3 regions of the Streptomyces sp. NBC_01450 genome follow, and region 3 is predicted to be linked to each of the others. Evidence: riboswitches for the same ligand, from Rfam matches in the RefSeq annotation. Region 3 holds a riboswitch; each other region holds the start of a gene.
The links. A riboswitch is a leader RNA that binds a small molecule or an ion and turns the genes downstream of it on or off. The one in region 3 is predicted to bind cyclic di-AMP.
Positions count from the first base shown of each region.

Region 1: linked by a shared signal. The riboswitch ahead of OG568_RS14960 (M23 family metallopeptidase) and the one ahead of OG568_RS22555 (transglycosylase SLT domain-containing protein) in region 3 are both predicted to bind cyclic di-AMP.
Region 2: linked by a shared signal. The riboswitch ahead of OG568_RS21450 (C40 family peptidase) and the one ahead of OG568_RS22555 (transglycosylase SLT domain-containing protein) in region 3 are both predicted to bind cyclic di-AMP.

Region 1 covers NZ_CP109480.1:3,357,915-3,363,440, forward strand. Annotated here, with positions in the region: gene OG568_RS14945 (bifunctional acetate--CoA ligase family protein/GNAT family N-acetyltransferase) at 1-1,453, opposite strand, end outside; gene OG568_RS14950 (HPr family phosphocarrier protein) at 1,634-1,915, shown strand; gene OG568_RS14955 (GntR family transcriptional regulator) at 2,099-2,794, opposite strand; gene OG568_RS14960 (M23 family metallopeptidase) at 3,007-3,771, opposite strand; cyclic di-AMP (ydaO/yuaA leader) riboswitch at 3,784-3,944, opposite strand; gene OG568_RS14965 (M16 family metallopeptidase) at 4,227-5,526, opposite strand, start outside.
Region 2 covers NZ_CP109480.1:4,823,759-4,829,284, forward strand. Annotated here, with positions in the region: gene pcrA (DNA helicase PcrA) at 1-940, opposite strand, end outside; cyclic di-AMP (ydaO/yuaA leader) riboswitch at 1,212-1,384, shown strand; gene OG568_RS21450 (C40 family peptidase) at 1,393-2,562, shown strand; partial or broken gene OG568_RS21455 (tellurite resistance/C4-dicarboxylate transporter family protein) at 2,734-3,716, shown strand; gene OG568_RS21460 (hypothetical protein) at 3,694-4,047, opposite strand; gene OG568_RS21465 (C40 family peptidase) at 4,460-5,526, shown strand, end outside.
Region 3 covers NZ_CP109480.1:5,041,108-5,046,633, forward strand. Annotated here, with positions in the region: gene OG568_RS22545 (polyprenyl synthetase family protein) at 1-297, opposite strand, end outside; partial or broken gene OG568_RS22550 (CocE/NonD family hydrolase) at 573-1,256, shown strand; cyclic di-AMP (ydaO/yuaA leader) riboswitch at 2,358-2,521, shown strand; gene OG568_RS22555 (transglycosylase SLT domain-containing protein) at 2,525-3,217, shown strand; partial or broken gene OG568_RS22560 (HAD family hydrolase) at 3,403-4,203, opposite strand; gene OG568_RS22565 (FAD-dependent oxidoreductase) at 4,508-5,526, opposite strand, start outside.

The sequences.
Region 1 (5,526 bases), 1.7 Mb from region 3:
TCACCCCGGCCTGCCGCAGCAGCGCGGACACGGTGGCGTGCGGCAGCCGTGTGGCCCGTACGGCATGCCCCTGGGGAGCGGCGGCGTGCCGCGCGCCCTGGACCACGACCAGCGGCTTGGCCGCCGCCGTCCGCCGGGCGAGGCGGGTGAACTTGCGCGGGTTGCCGATGGATTCGAGGTACATCAGGGCGACGTCGGTGTCCGGGTCGTCGTACCAGTACTGGAGTACGTCGTTGCCGGACACGTCCGCCCGGTTCCCGGAGGAGACGAAGGTGGACACTCCGGTCACGCCGGTGACGCCGCCGCCTCGCCGGTGCAGCCGGGAGAGCAGGGCGATCCCGATCGCGCCGGACTGGGCGAACAGGCCTATCCGCCCGGGGCGCGGCATCTCGGGCGCGAGCGAGGCGTTGAGGCGCACCTCGGGGGAGGTGTTGATGATCCCGAAGGCGTTCGGCCCGATGATGCGCATCCCGTACGTACGGGCCTGGCGGACGAGTGCGCGCTGGCGCTCGCGTCCGGCGGGGCCGCTCTCGGCGTACCCGGCGGAGACGACCACGATGCCCTGTACCCCGTGCTCGCCGCACTCCGCGACGACCTCGGGGACGTACGGCGCGGGCACGGCGACGACCGCGAGGTCGACGGGCTCGGCGATGTCACGGACGGAGCGGTGGGCCGGGACCCCGGCGAGCTCCTTCTCCTGGAGCGCCTTGTTCACGGCGTACAGGCGTCCGGTGAACCCGGCCGCGCGCAGGTTGTCGAGGACGCTGCGTCCCACCCCGCCGGGGGTACGGCCCGCTCCGATGACGGCGACCGAGCCGGGCGCGAGCAGGCGCTGCACGGACCGTGCCTCGGCGCGCTGCTCCCGCGCGCGCTGCACGGCGAGCGAGCGGTCGGTGGGTTCGAGGTCGAACTCCAGGCGGACGACGCCGTCCTCGAAGTGCCGCTTCTGCTGGTACCCGGCGTCCGTGAACACCTTGATCATCTTGGTGTTGGCGGGCAGCACCTCGGCGGCGAACCGGCGGATGTCCCGCTCCCTGGCGACGGCCGCGATGTGCTCCAGGAGGGCCGAGGCGACGCCGCGGCCCTGGTGGGCGTCCTGCACGAGGAAGGCGACCTCGGCCTCGTCGGCGGGTGCGGAGGCGGCCCGACCATCGGCATTAATACGGTCATAGCGTACGGTGGCGATGAACTCGCCGCCGACCGTGGCCGCGAGTCCCACCCTGTCCACAAAGTCGTGGTGCGTGAAGCGGTGGACATCCTTGGCGGACAGGCGCGGGTAGGGCGCGAAGAAGCGGTAGTACTTCGACTCGTCCGAGACCTGCTCGTAGAAGCTCACCAGCCGCTCGGCGTCGTCGACGGTGATGGGCCTGATGCGGGCGGTGCCGCCGTCGCGCAGCACCACGTCGGCCTCCCAGTGGGAGGGGTACTCGTGCCGGTCCGACGAGGTCTGCATGGGGCCCAGAGTACGGCTCGCGTCCGACAACGGCGCGGGGCAGGCTGAGGGCACCGACGTCGGATCCAGGCCGGGATCCGACGTCGGAGTCCGGGAGAGGAACAACACCTTTCCCCGGACTCGCTTCACGTTGTGGAACACTGGTCTAGACAACCCTGAACACCTGAAGGGCAGCATCACATGGCTGAGCGCCGCGTCAACGTCGGCTGGGCCGAGGGCCTCCACGCCCGTCCCGCCTCCATCTTCGTCCGGGCGGCCACGGCCTCCGGTATCCCCGTGACGATCGCCAAGGCGGAGGGCAACCCCGTCAACGCGGCCTCCATGCTGGCGGTCCTCGGCCTCGGCGCCCAGGGCGGCGAGGAGATCGTCCTCGCCTCGGACGCCGAGGGTGCGGACGCCGCGCTCGACCGGCTGGCGAAGCTGGTGGCGGAGGGTCTCGAGGAGCTCCCCGAGACCGTCTGAGAAGGAGCCCCCACCCGGGGTTCCCGAATTGATGGCCGGGGTGGTCTTCGCACCAAAAGACCCCGCCCCGTACGCATTCGAAGGGCTCGCCTGAAAACATCGGGCGGGCCCTTCGCTTTTCCTAATTGCGGGCAGCGGAAATAATCCCCCGCGAATTACCCCTCTTTGTATACGGTGCCGGTGTTAATGACGCACGCCCGTCATGTTTACGGGATGTTGCGAAGTCCTCACGCGCTCCGGACGATCTCCCCCGCCGGGAAAACGCAGCCGGTGCGCGACCGCCGCGCGCTCCGTGTGCAGCGCCGTGACGGCCCGCGCCCGCTCGCTGTCGCCGCGCGCCACCGCGTCCACGATCCCGCCGTGCTCCGCCCAGGACTCCGCCGGGTTGGCCGGCGCCTCGACCGCGTACATCCAGGCGATCTTGTGCCGCAGCTGGGCCAGCGTAGAGGTCAGAGCGGGGCTTCCGGAGGCCTGCGCGAGGGTCTCGTGGAACCAGCCGCCGAGCGAGCGCAGATCCTCGCTGTTCCCCCTCCTGGCCCGCTCCTGGCCCAGTCTGACCAGGCCTCGAAGCACCTTGAGGTGGGCCTCGGTGCGCCGCTGCGCGGCCCTGGCGGCGCCCAGCGGCTCCAGGAGCATGCGCATCTCCAGCAGGTCCGCCGCCTCCTGCTCGGTGGGCTCCGCGACGCACGCGCCCGCGTGCCGACGGGTGACGACGAAGCCCTCGGCCTCCAGCGTGCGCAGGGCCTCGCGCACGGGGACCCGCGAGACGCCGTAGCGACGCGCGAGTAGTTCCTCGGTGAGCCGGCTGCCGCGCTCGTAGACACCCGCGACGATGTCATCACGGATCGCCGTGCATACCGAGTGCGCGGGAACGCGCATGACCGGACCTCCGCCTTAATCCCCGCGAAACGCGGTCGATTGACGCTTGTTCACCGACTCTATTGCAGAGAGCCGGAATTTCCGATGGCGGGCCGGAATCCATGGATATTTTTTGGACAGACAGCCGTTCGAAACGACGAAGCCCCGGCTCGGGGGAGCCGGGGCTTCTGAAGTGTTGACGCCGGTCGTCGGACGTTCGGGGTGTACGGGCGTCAGACGTTCACGCCGTGCGCGCGGAGGTAGGCGACCGGGTCCATGTCGGAGCCGTACTCCGCCGTCGTGCGGGCCTCGAAGTGGAGGTGCGGCCCGGTGGTGTTCCCGGTGGAGCCGGAGAGGCCGATCTGCTGGCCCGGGGTGACCGTCTGCCCCACAAAGACGCCGATGGACGACAGATGGCCGTACATCGTGTAGGTGCCGTCGTGCATCTTCAGGACGATCTGGTTGCCGTAGGCGCCGCCCCAGCCGGCCGTGACGACCGTGCCGGAGCCGACCGCGTGGACCGAGGTCCCGGAGGCGGCGTGGAAGTCGACGCCGGTGTGACTGCCGGAGGACCAGAGGCTGCCACCGGTCTTGTAGCCGGTGGAGATGTACGAGCCGGTGATCGGCAGGACGAAGGTGTTGAGACGCTTGCGCTCGGCGGCACGGGCGGCACGCTCCTTGGCCTCGCGCTCCTTCTTCGCCTCCTCGGCGGCCCTCTTCCGCGCGGCTTCCTCGGCCTTCTTGCGCGCGGCGGCCTCGTCGGCGGCGCGCTGCTGGGCGGCGGCCTGCGCGTCGATCTGGGCGGCGACCTTGTCCCCGAGGGTGACGGCCTGGGTCAGTCCGGTCTGCTCGACGGAGGCGTCCGCGGCGAGCGCCGGAGCGGCCAGGGTTCCGATGACACCGGTGGTGGTGAGCGCGGCGACGCCGACGGCGTTCGTGGTGGAGCGCTTCACGCGGCTCGGACGGCGGTGTTTCCCGGGGCCACAGGTGAACGCCATGTAGGGGCTGATCCTTTCCTTCCCTCTCGCCTACCGGGTTAGCTGACGGGTTCGGAGCAGGAAGGTCTCCTACGGACTCCCTCCGGGGAGGGCGTCCGATTCACCCCAGGGACTGCGTGTGGGTCCCCGGCTCCCCTGGCTCGCGCCGTACGGGGACTCGGCGATGACTGTCCGGTGCCGCGGGCGCGGCGCACTGCCTGACGAACAGCCGGACCGACGCTAGACGGGGCGTCTTTCAATCAACAAACGGATCACGGCTTTTGTAGTGCATGCCACAGGGCAGACGGGCAACCTCCCTACCAATACGGACATCTTGGGGATGAGGCCCGGGCGAAAATCCGAGCAAAAAGGGGCCCGGGCGACTCTTCAGTCACCCGGGCCCTACGGAGTCGCGCTCTTCCGCTCCGCGTGCGGCTCCGCTTCCGGCCGACGTCCCGCCGGCCTCTGTTGAGCCTCTACTCCGCCGACACGACGGTCACTTGACCGATTCCGAGGGCCTTGACGGGCTCCTGGATCTGCGCGGCGTCACCGACGAGGACGGTCACCAGACGGTCCACCGGGAACGCGCTCACGGCGGCCGCGGTGGCCTCCACGGTGCCGGTCGCGGCGAGCTGCTGGTACAGCGTCGCCTGGTAGTCGTCCGGCAGGTACTGCTCGACCTGGTCCGCGAGCGTGCCCGCGACGGCCGCCGCGGTCTCGAACTTGAGGGGCGCCACCCCCACCAGGTTCTGCACGGCGATGTCGCGCTCGGCGTCCGTCAGCCCCTCGGCGGCGAGGGTGCGCAGCACCTTCCAGAGGTCGTCGAGCGCCGGGCCGGTGTTCGGGGTGTCCACGGAACCGCTGATGGCGAGCATCGCGATACCGGTTCCGTCCGGAGCGGCCCGCAGGACCTGGCCGAACGCCCGCACACCGTAGGTGTAGCCCTTCTCCTCGCGCAGGACGCGGTCCAGACGCGAGGTGAGGGTGCCGCCGAGGCAGTACGTGCCGAGCACCTGGGCGGGCCACACACGGTCGTGCCGGTCGGCGCCGACGCGGCCGATGAGCAGCTGCGTCTGGACCGCGCCGGGGCGGTCCACGATGATCACGCGGCCGGTGTCGTCGGCGGTGACCGACGGCACGGGGCGCGGCTCGCCGGACGAGCCGGTCCAGTCGCCGAGCGTCTCGGCGAGCAGCTCGTCGAGGTCGACGCCGGTCAGGTCGCCGACGATCACGGTGGTGGCCGTGGCGGGACGCACGTGCTTGTCGTAGAAGGCGCGGACGGCCGCCGAGTCGATCTTCTGGACGGTTTCCTCGGTGCCCTGGCGCGGGCGCGACATGCGCGAGGTCGCCGGGAACAGCTCCTTGGAGAGCTCCTTGGCGGCGCGGCGGGCCGGGTTGGCCGTCTCGTGCGGGATCTCGTCGAGCCGGTTGCGCACCAGTCGCTCGACCTCGCTGTCCGCGAACGCCGGTGCCGCCAGGGCGTCGGCGAGCAGACCGAGCGCCTTGGGCAGGCGCGAGACGGGCACTTCGAGCGACAGCCGTACGCCGGGGTGGTCGGCGTGCGCGTCGAGAGTGGCGCCGCAGCGCTCCAGCTCCGCGGCGAACTCCTCGGCGGAGAGCTTGTCGGTGCCCTCGGAGAAGGCGCGCGCCATGATCGTGGCGACGCCGTCGAGGCCCGCGGGCTCGGCCTCCAGCGGCGCGGCGAGCAGCACCTCGACGGCGACGACCTGCTGGCCGGGGCGGTGGCAGCGCAGCACGGTCAGGCCGTTGTCCAGC
Region 2 (5,526 bases), 220 kb from region 3:
CGGCCGACACGTCCGCGGCCCGGTCACCGGCGGCCGGGCCGACGAGCTCCCTGACCAGGGCGTACTGCGCGTGGTTCGTGTCCTGGTACTCGTCGACCAGGACGTGACGGAAGCGGCGGCGGTAGTGCTCGGCGACGTCCGGGAAGGCGCGCAGCAGGTTGACCGTGGTCATGATCAGGTCGTCGAAGTCGAGCGCGTTGGCCTCGCGCAGCCGCGACTGGTACATCGCGTAGGCCTGGGCGAGGGTCTTCTCGAAGCCGTCGGCGGCCTGGGCGGCGAAATCCTCCTCGTCGATCAGCTCGTTCTTCAGGTTCGAGATCTTGGCGCTGAAGGACTTGGGCGGGAATCGCTTGGGATCGAGATCCAGGTCACGGCAGACGAGCGCCATCAGCCGCTTGCTGTCGGCGGCGTCGTAGATCGAGAACGAGGAGGTGAAGCCGAGCTGCTTGCTCTCGCGGCGCAGGATCCGCACACACGCACTGTGGAAGGTCATCACCCACATCGCGTTCGCGCGCGGGCCGACCAGCTGCTCGACGCGCTCCTTCATCTCGCCGGCGGCCTTGTTCGTGAAGGTGATCGCGAGGATCTGGCCGGGGTGGACATGGCGCTCGCCCAGCAGATGGGCGATGCGGTGCGTGAGCACCCGCGTCTTGCCGGAGCCCGCGCCGGCCACGATGAGCAGCGGGGAGCCGGAGTGCACCACGGCCGCGCGCTGGTTCTCGTTCAGCCCGTCCAGCAGGGCCGCCGGGTCCACGGCGGGGCGGTGCGCGCCGTCGCGGTAGTACGTGTCCCGGCTCGCGGGCGCGTCGAAGCGGCCGCCGAACAGGTCGTCCGGAAGCGGCTCCGGCGCCGCGTCCTCGGGCGGCGGCGGGGGCTCTTCCTCGTGGGCCCCGGAAGGCTGGAGGTCCGCCAGAAAGCTGTCATCAAAGAGGCTGCTCATCGCTCTCCGAGTCTAGGCGGCCGCACTGACAACCCGCGGCCACCCCGGAAACCCGACCGGTTTTTCCACGACCGCACATGATCCCTTTCCCGTACGAAGGCGCCGTCACCGTTCAGGATCGATTCAATACGGTCAGCGACGATCAATGGCCCCGAGATCAAGGTCACGAAAATGTATCGGGCATATCGCACATCAAACTTCACAGAACGCTTATGAGTTGGCTAGCGTGCCGGGCAGGCCGCTCGACCCAACCGGCGAACATCGCCGGGCCGTGCGGCCTCCGCCGAGTCCGGTGCGCCCGCGTGGCAGCCGGAGCCGGGGACCCAACCGACCTTGGGGTGAATCGGTCCAACCGCCCTGCGGGGCAAGGACCGTAGGGCAAACCTTCCGGAAGCACCCGCCCGAACCCGACAGCTAACTCGGTAGGCGGATGACGGAAGGAGTCGCCACCCTTGGCGTCGCATCGCAAGTCGAGTCCTACGGGTACGCGCATAGCGGGTATACGGACCCCCGTCCTCGCCACGGCGGCCCTCACCTCCGTGGCCCTGCTCTCCCAGACGGCGAACGCCGCGCCCTCGGCCGATTCCAAGCCGAGCATTGAAGAGGTCGAGAAGAAGGTCGACGACCTCTACCACCAGGCGGAGACGGCGACCGAGAACTACAACGCGACCAGGGAGAAGACCGCCCAGCAGCGCAAGCGCGTCGCCTCCCTCCTCGACGACGTGGCCCAGCGCACCGAGAAGCTCAACACCGCGCGCGAGGAGTTGGGTTCGTTCGCCGCGGCGCAGTACCGCACCGGCGCCGCGGCTCCCGACACCGCGAGCCTCCTGCTGGCCGACAATCCGCAGGACTACTTCGACCAGACCCAGCTGATGGACCGTCTGACCACCCGCCAGAAGGCGGCCGTCGACGACTACGTCACCGAGCAGGCCGCCACCACCAAGAAGCGCACGGAGGCCTCCGAGAGCCTGCGGACGCTCACCACGACGCAGAGCGCGCTGAAGACGTCCAAGGCCGACGTCCAGCGCAAGCTCGCCGAGGCGCGCGACCTGCTCTCGAAGCTGACCGCCGAGGAGAAGACGCGGCTCGCCGCGATCGAGAAGAAGAAGCAGGAAGCGGCCGACCGCAAGGCGGCGGAGCTGGCCCAGCAGCAGGCCGCGGCGGAGAAGAAGGCCCAGGAGGCGGCCGCCCAGCAGCAGACCGGCTCCGGGACCACTGGCTCCACCGCCACCTCCGGGAGTTCGGCCACCGACTCCTCGTACACCGCCAAGGCCGACAAGGCCCTCGCCTTCGCCCGCACCCAGATCGGCAAGCCGTACGTCTGGGGCGCGACCGGGCCCGGCTCCTACGACTGCTCCGGCCTCACCCAGGCCGCCTGGAAGGCCGCCGGCGTCACCCTCCCGCGCGTCACCACCGACCAGGTGAACGCCGGCACAACGGTCTCCCTGACCGATGCCCGGCCCGGCGACCTGGTCTTCTTCTACGACGACGTCAGCCACGTCGGCATCTACATCGGCAACGGCATGATGATCCACGCCCCGAAGCCCGGCGCCTATGTCCGCGAGGAGTCGATCTACTACGGTGGCGCGTCGATCATCCACAGCGTGGTGCGGCCGGCCTGAGCGTTTCCCGAGCTGATCCTCAGCTGATCCTGCGCGGATCCTGAGCCGATTTCTCCGGGTGCACGCGCGCGTGTGGCTGTTTTCGAGCCCTCCGCGCGCGTGCAGGTGTTTTTGAGGCCCACGCGCGCGTGGCCCACCGTCGGCACCGGCACGGCTCCTTAGCATCGGCCCATGTCTCGCACCTCCCCCTTCCGCGCCTGGTGGGCGCAGCGTCCGCCGGCGGCCGGGGCCGTCGTGATGGCGACCGGCATCGTGTCGGTCGCCCTGCGTCTCACGGGGTACGAGGTGCTGTCCGGCATCGCCTTCGCGGTGGCCTGCGCCGTCTGGCTGGGACTGGCCGTGTCCTTCACCGCACGACTGCTGTGGGAGCGGGAGAGGTGGCTCGCGGAGGCGGGGACGCCCGGTTCGCTGACCGCCGTCGCCGCGACCGCCGTGCTCGGGACCCGGTTCTCGGTGGCGGGCCGGCAGACCGTGGCCGAGGCGCTGCTGGCGCTGGCCACGGTGCTGTGGCCGGGGCTGCTCGTGCGGGTCACACGGCAGTGGCGGGGGCGTATGCCGGGGACCGTGTTCCTCGGCTGTGTGGCCACGGAGTCGCTCACCGTGACGGCGGCCACGATCGCTGCGGGCGAGTCGGCGGCCTGGCTCGCGCACGCGGCGCTGGTGTTGTTCTGGCTCGGGCTGGTCCTCTACGGGTTCGCGCTGGCCCGTTTCGAATGGCGGCAGGTGGTCACCGGGGCCGGGGACCACTGGATCGTCGGCGGTGCGCTGTGTCGGCGCGCTGGCCGGGGCGAAGCTGATCTCCGCGGACAGCGCGAGCCTGTACCTGTGGAACTTCGACGACAGGGGCGTCCTGCGTGCCGTGACCGCGGCGCTGCTGGTGCTCGACCTGGCCTGGTGCGTCGTCCTGCTGGCCGCCGAGGCCGTCTGGCCGACGGCTGCGCTTCGACGTGCGCCGCTGGTCGACCGTGTTCCCGTTGGGGATGACGGCGGCGACCACACTGTCCGTGGGCACCGCCATGGACGTCCCGGGGCTCAGGACGCCCGGGCAGGTGATGCTGTGGATCGCGGTGGCGGCGTGGCTGGTGGTCGCCGCGGGGACGGTCCGGTACTACGTCGCCGCCACGGCCGCGATCACGTCCACAGAACCGCGATGAAGATGTTCGCCATGGTGAGCAGCCCCACCACGCCGAACTGGCTCTTGTCGACCTTCTCCTCGTCCCGCTTCACATAGACGAGGCCGAGGATCACGATCAGCAGGGCGAGCTTGACGCCGATCTTGATGGTGTTGACGTGCTGATCGTCGGCCTGGTTGAGGCCGACCAGGATCACGCCGGTGACCAGCATGGTCAGCGCGCCGTGCAGCATGCCGGGGACGAACCGGGCCGTGCCCTGGCCCATCGCCTTCATCTGGGTGAGGAAACCGCCGAGCAGCGCCGCGATGCCGATGATGTGCAGGCCGACGAAGAAATGGATGAGTACGTCCATGGGGCCGGAGCCTAATCGGCGACCCTGACCCCGCTTGTCACCGGCCCACCCCCTGTAGACCCGTACCACCTGGGAGCCACCGATTGTCCCGGAACCGCCCCATCGGTCATCACACCGCGTGAAGTCGACGGCGTCGGGCCGGGATCACGGTCACATGCGGTCGCTCCGCGATCCAGTGGCGTCAGTTCCGTACATAGCGTCTCCGGGGCATCACTCTCAGGTTTAGCGTCCTCCACCAGGTGACCGGCTCCCCACCGCCGCCCTGGCCAGGGGCGGCAGCCGGACACCACCGCCGAGAAAGGTCCGGCGGCGGCCCGCTCCCCCTGTGGGGGCCGCCGCCGGACGTGTCCCCCGCTGACCGCGCTCGTCCCCGGCGGTCGTACGCAAGTCCCCGGGAAGGATGTGGGCCCTCGTGGCAGCGCACCGAAAGCCCAGACAGCGCTCGCTCGGTGGAAACACGGCACGCACAGCCGTGACCATCGCCCTCGCGGGCGCGGCCACGGCAACGGGCTTCGACGGGACGGGGCACGCGGACCCGCAGCTGTCGCCGGCACAGGTGAAGGCCAAGGTGGACAAGTTGTACGAGGAGGCGGAGGTCGCCACCCAGAAGTACGACGGCGCGAAGGACAAGGCCCACAAGGCCGAGCAGCGGCTGAACGCGCTGCGCGACGAGGCGGCGCGCAGGGAGGACCGGCTCAACACGGCGCGCGACGCACTGGGTTCGATCGCCGCCGCCCAGTACCGCAGCGGGGGCCTGGACCCCGCCCTGCAACTCGCGCTCTCCGACAACCCCGACCAGTATCTGGAAGGGGCCGCGTTCGCCGAGCGGGCCGGCAGCAGGCAGGCGGAGGCCGTGGCCCGGGTGCGCAAGCAGTTGCGGGAGATCGAGCAGCTGCGCGGAGCCGCGCATGTCGAGCTGGCCTCGCTCAAGTCGCGTCAGACGGAGCTGAAGAGCGCCAAGAAGACGATCAACGGGAAACTGGACGCGGCGCGGCAACTGCTGTCGCGGCTCACCGACGAGCAGCGCGCGCAGCTCGGGGGCCTGGGAGCGGCCGGGGGCGCCGGAAGCACGGGAAGCGCCGGGCAGCGCGCCTCGCGCTCCGCTCCGCGGGACCTCGGCCCGGTGTCGTCGCCCGGCTCCGTCGCGGCCCCCAACTCCCGTGCGGCGGAGGCCGTCGCGTACGCCTACGGGAAGCTCGGCAGCCCCTACGTCTGGGGCGCCACCGGGCCCGACGCCTTCGACTGCTCGGGCCTGGCCCAGGCCGCCTACCGCGCCGCGGGCATCTCGCTGCCACGCACGACGTACGCCCAGATCAACGCCGGACGCCGGATCTCACGGTCCGAACTCCTCCCCGGTGACCTGGTGTTCTTCTACTCGGGAATCAGCCATGTGGGCATCTACGTGGGAAACGGCCAGATGATCCACGCCCCGAACCCGTCGGCGCCCGTACGCCTGGCGCCGGTCGACGAGATGCCGTT
Region 3 (5,526 bases):
CTCGTCCATCACGTCGTCGTGGTACAGGGTGGCGAGATGAGTCAGTTCGACGACCACGGCCGAGGGCACGACACCCGGCGCGTAGGGGTCACCGAACTGCGCGGCGAGCATCACGAGCAGCGGACGGAACCGCTTTCCGCCGGCGCGCAGCAGATGCTGCGCGGCCTCCGTGATGAAGGGGACCTCACTCTTGGTGACTTCGAGCAAGCCCTCCTCCACAGCCGTCAATCCGGCCTGGATATCGGCTTCGAGAGCCTGGTCCCGCACGCTCAGCCCGAACGGCCCGACGACGGTCACGAGAGGTTCTCCTGTCTGCTGACGATCACATGGCGAACTCGGTCGATCATTCGGTCGATGACACGGTTTGTCGATGTGTCGCTGCCATCACTCAAGTCAGCGTATCCGGTCACGTTTCGATCACCACGAGCGCCCACCGTCCCCACTGCCGACTTCCTCCCGACTTCCCCCTCCCTCGCCATCCGATGTCCCCCGAGCGGCAGACAGTCCCGCGCCCGGGCCGTGCGGGATCGCGGGCGGTATGTGATAGATCAGCCGATATGGCCGATCTGTAAATCCCCCTCCCGGACGACGCCCGCCTGTACGCGCGCGGCGCCCATTGACCGACGCCGTCGTCCCCACACTCCTCGAATATCGCCCGGGCCGCCTCACCGACCGGACTCGGAGAGGGCGTGCCGACGGACCCGTACGGAGCCTCCCGCCGGATCGCGGCCCTCGCGCCCGAACCGCTCAAGGCGATCGTCACGGTCCGCTCGACCGACGAGCCCTATGACAACGACCAGCGCCACATGGGAGGTTCCGTCCCCGCCGTCGAGACGCACGCCCGGGCGGCCACGGCGCTCACCGACGTCACCCGTCCGCCGGACCCGGCGCACGTGGGCCAGGTGATGTGGCGCGACACGCGGGTGAAGCGTCTGGAGACGGTGGAGCCGTTCATCCATACGTGGCTGTCCCACCCGGCCCGGGACGCGTACTGGCGCCACGCCGGTGTGCACGCGGACGGAGGACACGAAGGGATCCCGGCCGCCGTCCTGGCGGCGGACGGCCGGCACGACCCCTACCGCGACACGGTGCCGCGGCTGGTCGAGAACCTCCCCGCCGACCGTGTGCGCGCCCCGATCGGCCCCTGATGCCACCAGCACCCGGACCGGGATCTGCCGCCGGGCCCGGCGACCGGCTTCCTCCAGGAGACGCCGAGGTGGTGGGACCGCCGGCTGAGGCCGACCAGTACGAGCGTCCCCGGGCGCGACCCCGGCATGAGCCACCGACCCGGCCTCGGCGTGATCAACAATCCCGGCCCCGGCTCGCTCGCCGATCCGGGCCCGGGCGTGATGGAGCAGCCGCCGGCCGCTGGGTGGGTGACACCGTCCGGCCCTCCCCCCCCCAGTCCCACTCCCCCACTCCCCCTGAGGCCAGGTGATCGCCCGGGTGTGCGACGTCGCTGCCGACGGTTCCTCGACAGTGGTGCCCCGGGGCGCTCTGGACCTGCCGGCGCGTTCACGACCCCGATCAGGCGGTCTCCTGGAATCCGGGCTCGGAGGCGGGGTTCGCCTTGGGCCCGGCGGGCAGCTTCCTCGAACTCCCGTCGCGAGCAAGGGAGTCGGACCCGCTCTCCACCCGCGTCCGCTCAACGAGGTCGGTCCGTCCGCACCCCCCGGAGCCACGCCGTACCGCCCGGAGCCGCACCGGGACGCCCGGATCGAGACGCGCCGCGAAATCGGCTGCGACGCCCGGGAGTTCACCACCTCCAACGAACCGGTCCGCAAGGACGGCGACGAGGTCGCCCTCCATCGGACATGGGAGAAGAGGATCGCCCGCACGACGGACCGAAATGCCGACGGCGGCGGCGAGGCGTCGGCGAGGACCAACGGGGCTTATGCGGGGCAGGAGTTCGGGCCATACCCGGACCTGATGTGCCACGAACTCCCCGAATGCCGGTCCCGCGGCCTCTACTTCAAGCCCCACACCGGCCGGCTCCCCGGCGGCCACCCCGACACTGGCCCGTCCGTGCGGGAGGCACACCCGGCTCCACCCGCGGGTTCATCGGCCCGGACACTCGGATCCTGATGTCCGATTTGCCGCCAGTGCGGCATTACTCACGCTTGGTCTCGTGAATTGGGTCACGTCCACGTGGGGCGGAATATTTACCCTCCCTTGACGACTCCCCCTTCGCATAAGGCAAGTTGAGTGGCACGTTCCGGAAAAATCGGGCAATTCATCCCTCGATTTGCCCAGGTGAAAGCGATCTACACCGGGAAATGAGGGCTTGTTCCGGACATGTGCTCTCGCATACGTTCACGTCGATCCGGACGGACCGCCCAATCCTGCCGCCGACCGGAATATTCCACCCACCCACACAGACGCACGCACGGCAGGAGCGGGGGACCCAGGTAAGTCGCCGATCCGCACACCGGAACGGCTAGGGGTGAAACCGCACACACCGTGCGGCCGGGCAGCTCCGCCCGAACCCGACAGCTCACCTCGCAGGCACCGGAGAGGAACTCGCATGGCCGCACTTGGCAAGCACCGCAGATCCAAGACCCGCAACACCCTCGTCCGGGGCATCCTCGCCGTGGGAACGGGTGGAGCCGCGCTCGCCCTTCCGATCGTGGGCGCGACCGGCGCACAGGCCGCCACCACCCCGGACGTCCAGCTCATCACGTACAAGGTGGTCGCGGGCGACACACTGTCCAAGATCGCGCAGAAGAACCCCACGAGCGGCGGCGTGGCGAAGCTGTACAAGGCCAACCGCGCGGTCATCGGCCCCGACCCGTCGGCGCTCCGCACGGGCCTCACCCTGACCGTGGGCACCAAAACCGTCCATGGCGGTACCAAAGCGAAGCCGGCGACCGCCACCCAGGCCTCCGCGAAGACGTACACGAACAACCTCGACGGCTGGATCAAGCACTCGCTGGCCATCATGGCCCAGCACCGGATACCCGGGACCTACAACGGCATCTACCGCAACGTGATGCGCGAGTCCTCCGGAAACCCCCTGGCCATCAACAAGTGGGACTCCAACGCCGCTGCCGGCATCCCCTCCAAGGGCCTCCTCCAGGTCATCGACCCGACGTTCAAGGCCTACCACGTGCCGGGCACGTCAATGGATCCCTACGACCCGGTGGCGAACATCACGGCGGCCTGCAACTACGCGGCGGCGAGGTACGGCTCGATCGACAACGTCCACGGGGCCTACTGATACGACTGGTAGGGCTGGTGCGCCTGCCGGGGCCAAAGGGGCCCAGAAGCCTGACGGGACGAATAGGACCCATCAGACTTTCCGGACCTTTGGGACTCCGAGGGCTCTCGGGACTCTGAGGGCTCTCGAGACTCCGAGGACCCTGAGAACTCCGAGAACTCTCGGGACTGAACCGGCGGGCACGGGAACAACCGCTCCAGCACCACCGCGATCCCGTCGTCCTCGTTCGACAGCGTCACCTCGTCGGCCACCGCCTTCAACTCCGGATGGGCGTTGGCCATGGCGACCCCATGGGCGGCCCAGTCGAACATAGGGATGTCGTTGGGCATGTCACCGAAGGCGATGGTGGCGGCGGGAGTGAGGCCGAGATGGGCGGCGGCGAGCGCGAGACCCGTCGCCTTGGTCACGCCGCATGGCTGGAGTTCGACGGTCCCGGGCCCCGACATGGTGACGGTGGCCAGGGAGCCGACCACGCTCCGGGCCGCTGACGCCAACTCGTCGTCGGACAGCGAGGGGTGACGGAGCAACACCTTGCTGATCCGCTTCGTCCACAGGTCGTCGCGGTGGTGCACCCGTACCGCGGGAAGCGTCGGATGCGGCATCACATACCCCGGCTCGATGAGCGTCAGCCCGTCCACACCGTCCTGGTCCACAGCGGCGTAGAGCAGTCCGACCTCCGCTTCGATCTTGCCGATCGCGGTCTCCGCGAGTTCCCTGTCCAGGGTCACCGACCACAGCAGACGGTCCGCCGCCGCGTCGTACAGCTGCGCCCCCTGCCCGCACACCGCCAGCCCCGCGCCGCCGAGTTCGTCGAGCAGCGGTCGTACTCTCGGCGCCGGGCGCCCCGTCACGACCAGGTGCCGGGCGCCCGCCTCGGCCACCCTCGCCAACACGGCCCGGGACCGGTCGGAGAGGGTGTCGTCGCCGCGGAGCAGCGTTCCGTCCAGGTCAGTGGCGATAAGTGAATATGCAGTCGGAGCGGCCATGATCCGAAGAATACGGATCGAACGACTCGTCGGCCCGGCGTGAACCAGACGACGTCCGGTATCCCGACAGCAACGCCGTTCACCGTACGGGGCGTACCGGGCGTACAAAGTCCACTTCGGCCCCCGTCCACCGAGGCGGGCGGTACGAAAAGACTCCGACCGGAATGTCACTCCAGAGGATGACGCGGCTCCGGTGACTTTGGCTGTCCGACCCCAACACGAGCTCCGGCGCTGCGGGTTGGGCTCGGCCCGGGGGCGTGGCCCACAAGCCACCGCCCCCTCGACCGTACGGCCCCCGGACGCCTCACCCGTGCGCGCCCGCCAAGTGCTTGGCCAACCGCGGCGAAGCGAACTCCGTACCGCACACGAACCGCATCACCGGCCCGTACGAAGCCGCCGCCGGCAGCCCCGTGAAGTACAGCCCGGGCACCGAGGACCGGTACCCGGCACCGAGCTTGGGGGTGCCGCGGCTCACCGCGAGCGCCGTACGCAACTCGTGCCCCAGGAAGTCCATCGCGGCGATGTCGACGCGATAACCGGTCGCCGCGATGACATGGTCGGCGGAGAGCTCCTCGCTCCGGCCGCCCAGGGTCTGGACGGAGAGCACCGGACGCCCGTCGGAGACGTCGGCGCGGACGATCCCGGAGACCTCGCTGACCTCGACCTTGCCCTCGAAGCGGTCGCGCAGCCACCACGCGCCGAGCGGTCCGAGCACCCGGCGGACCAGGTAGTGCCGGGCCTCGGCGGGCAGATAGCGGTAGGGGTGGGGGTAGTAGCTGAGCGCCCACAGGGACCATGCACGTCCGAACGGCGACTCGGGACGCAGCTTCGGCTGCTTCCAGGGCGGCGCGCCGAAGGCCACCCTGCCCTTGCCCCGGGACACCACCCGCACCCGCGCGCCCGCCTCCGCCGCGAGCGCCGCTGTCTCCAGGGCGGACTGGCCCGCGCCGACGACGATCAGCTCCTTGCCGGAGAACCGGCTGAGCTCGTGGTGCTGGGAGCTGTGCGAGACGGGGCCGGTGGGTGTGGGTCCGTCCGCCGCCGCGCCGCCGAGCTCGGGCGGCAAGTGGGCGAGTCCGTACAGACCGGTGGCCACGACGACCGCCCGCGCCGTGAACGACTCCCCGGAGTCCAGCTTGAGTTCGAAGCCCTCGCGGCCCCGGCGGTCGACGGACACGACGCGCACCCGCTCCAGCTCGGGCACCAGCTTCTGCTGGAACCACTCGCCGTACGCGATGAACGTCTCGACCGGGATGATGTCCTCGTCCGTGACGAGCCGGCGTATCCCCGCCGCGTCGCAGTAGTCGGCGATCGTGTGGCCGG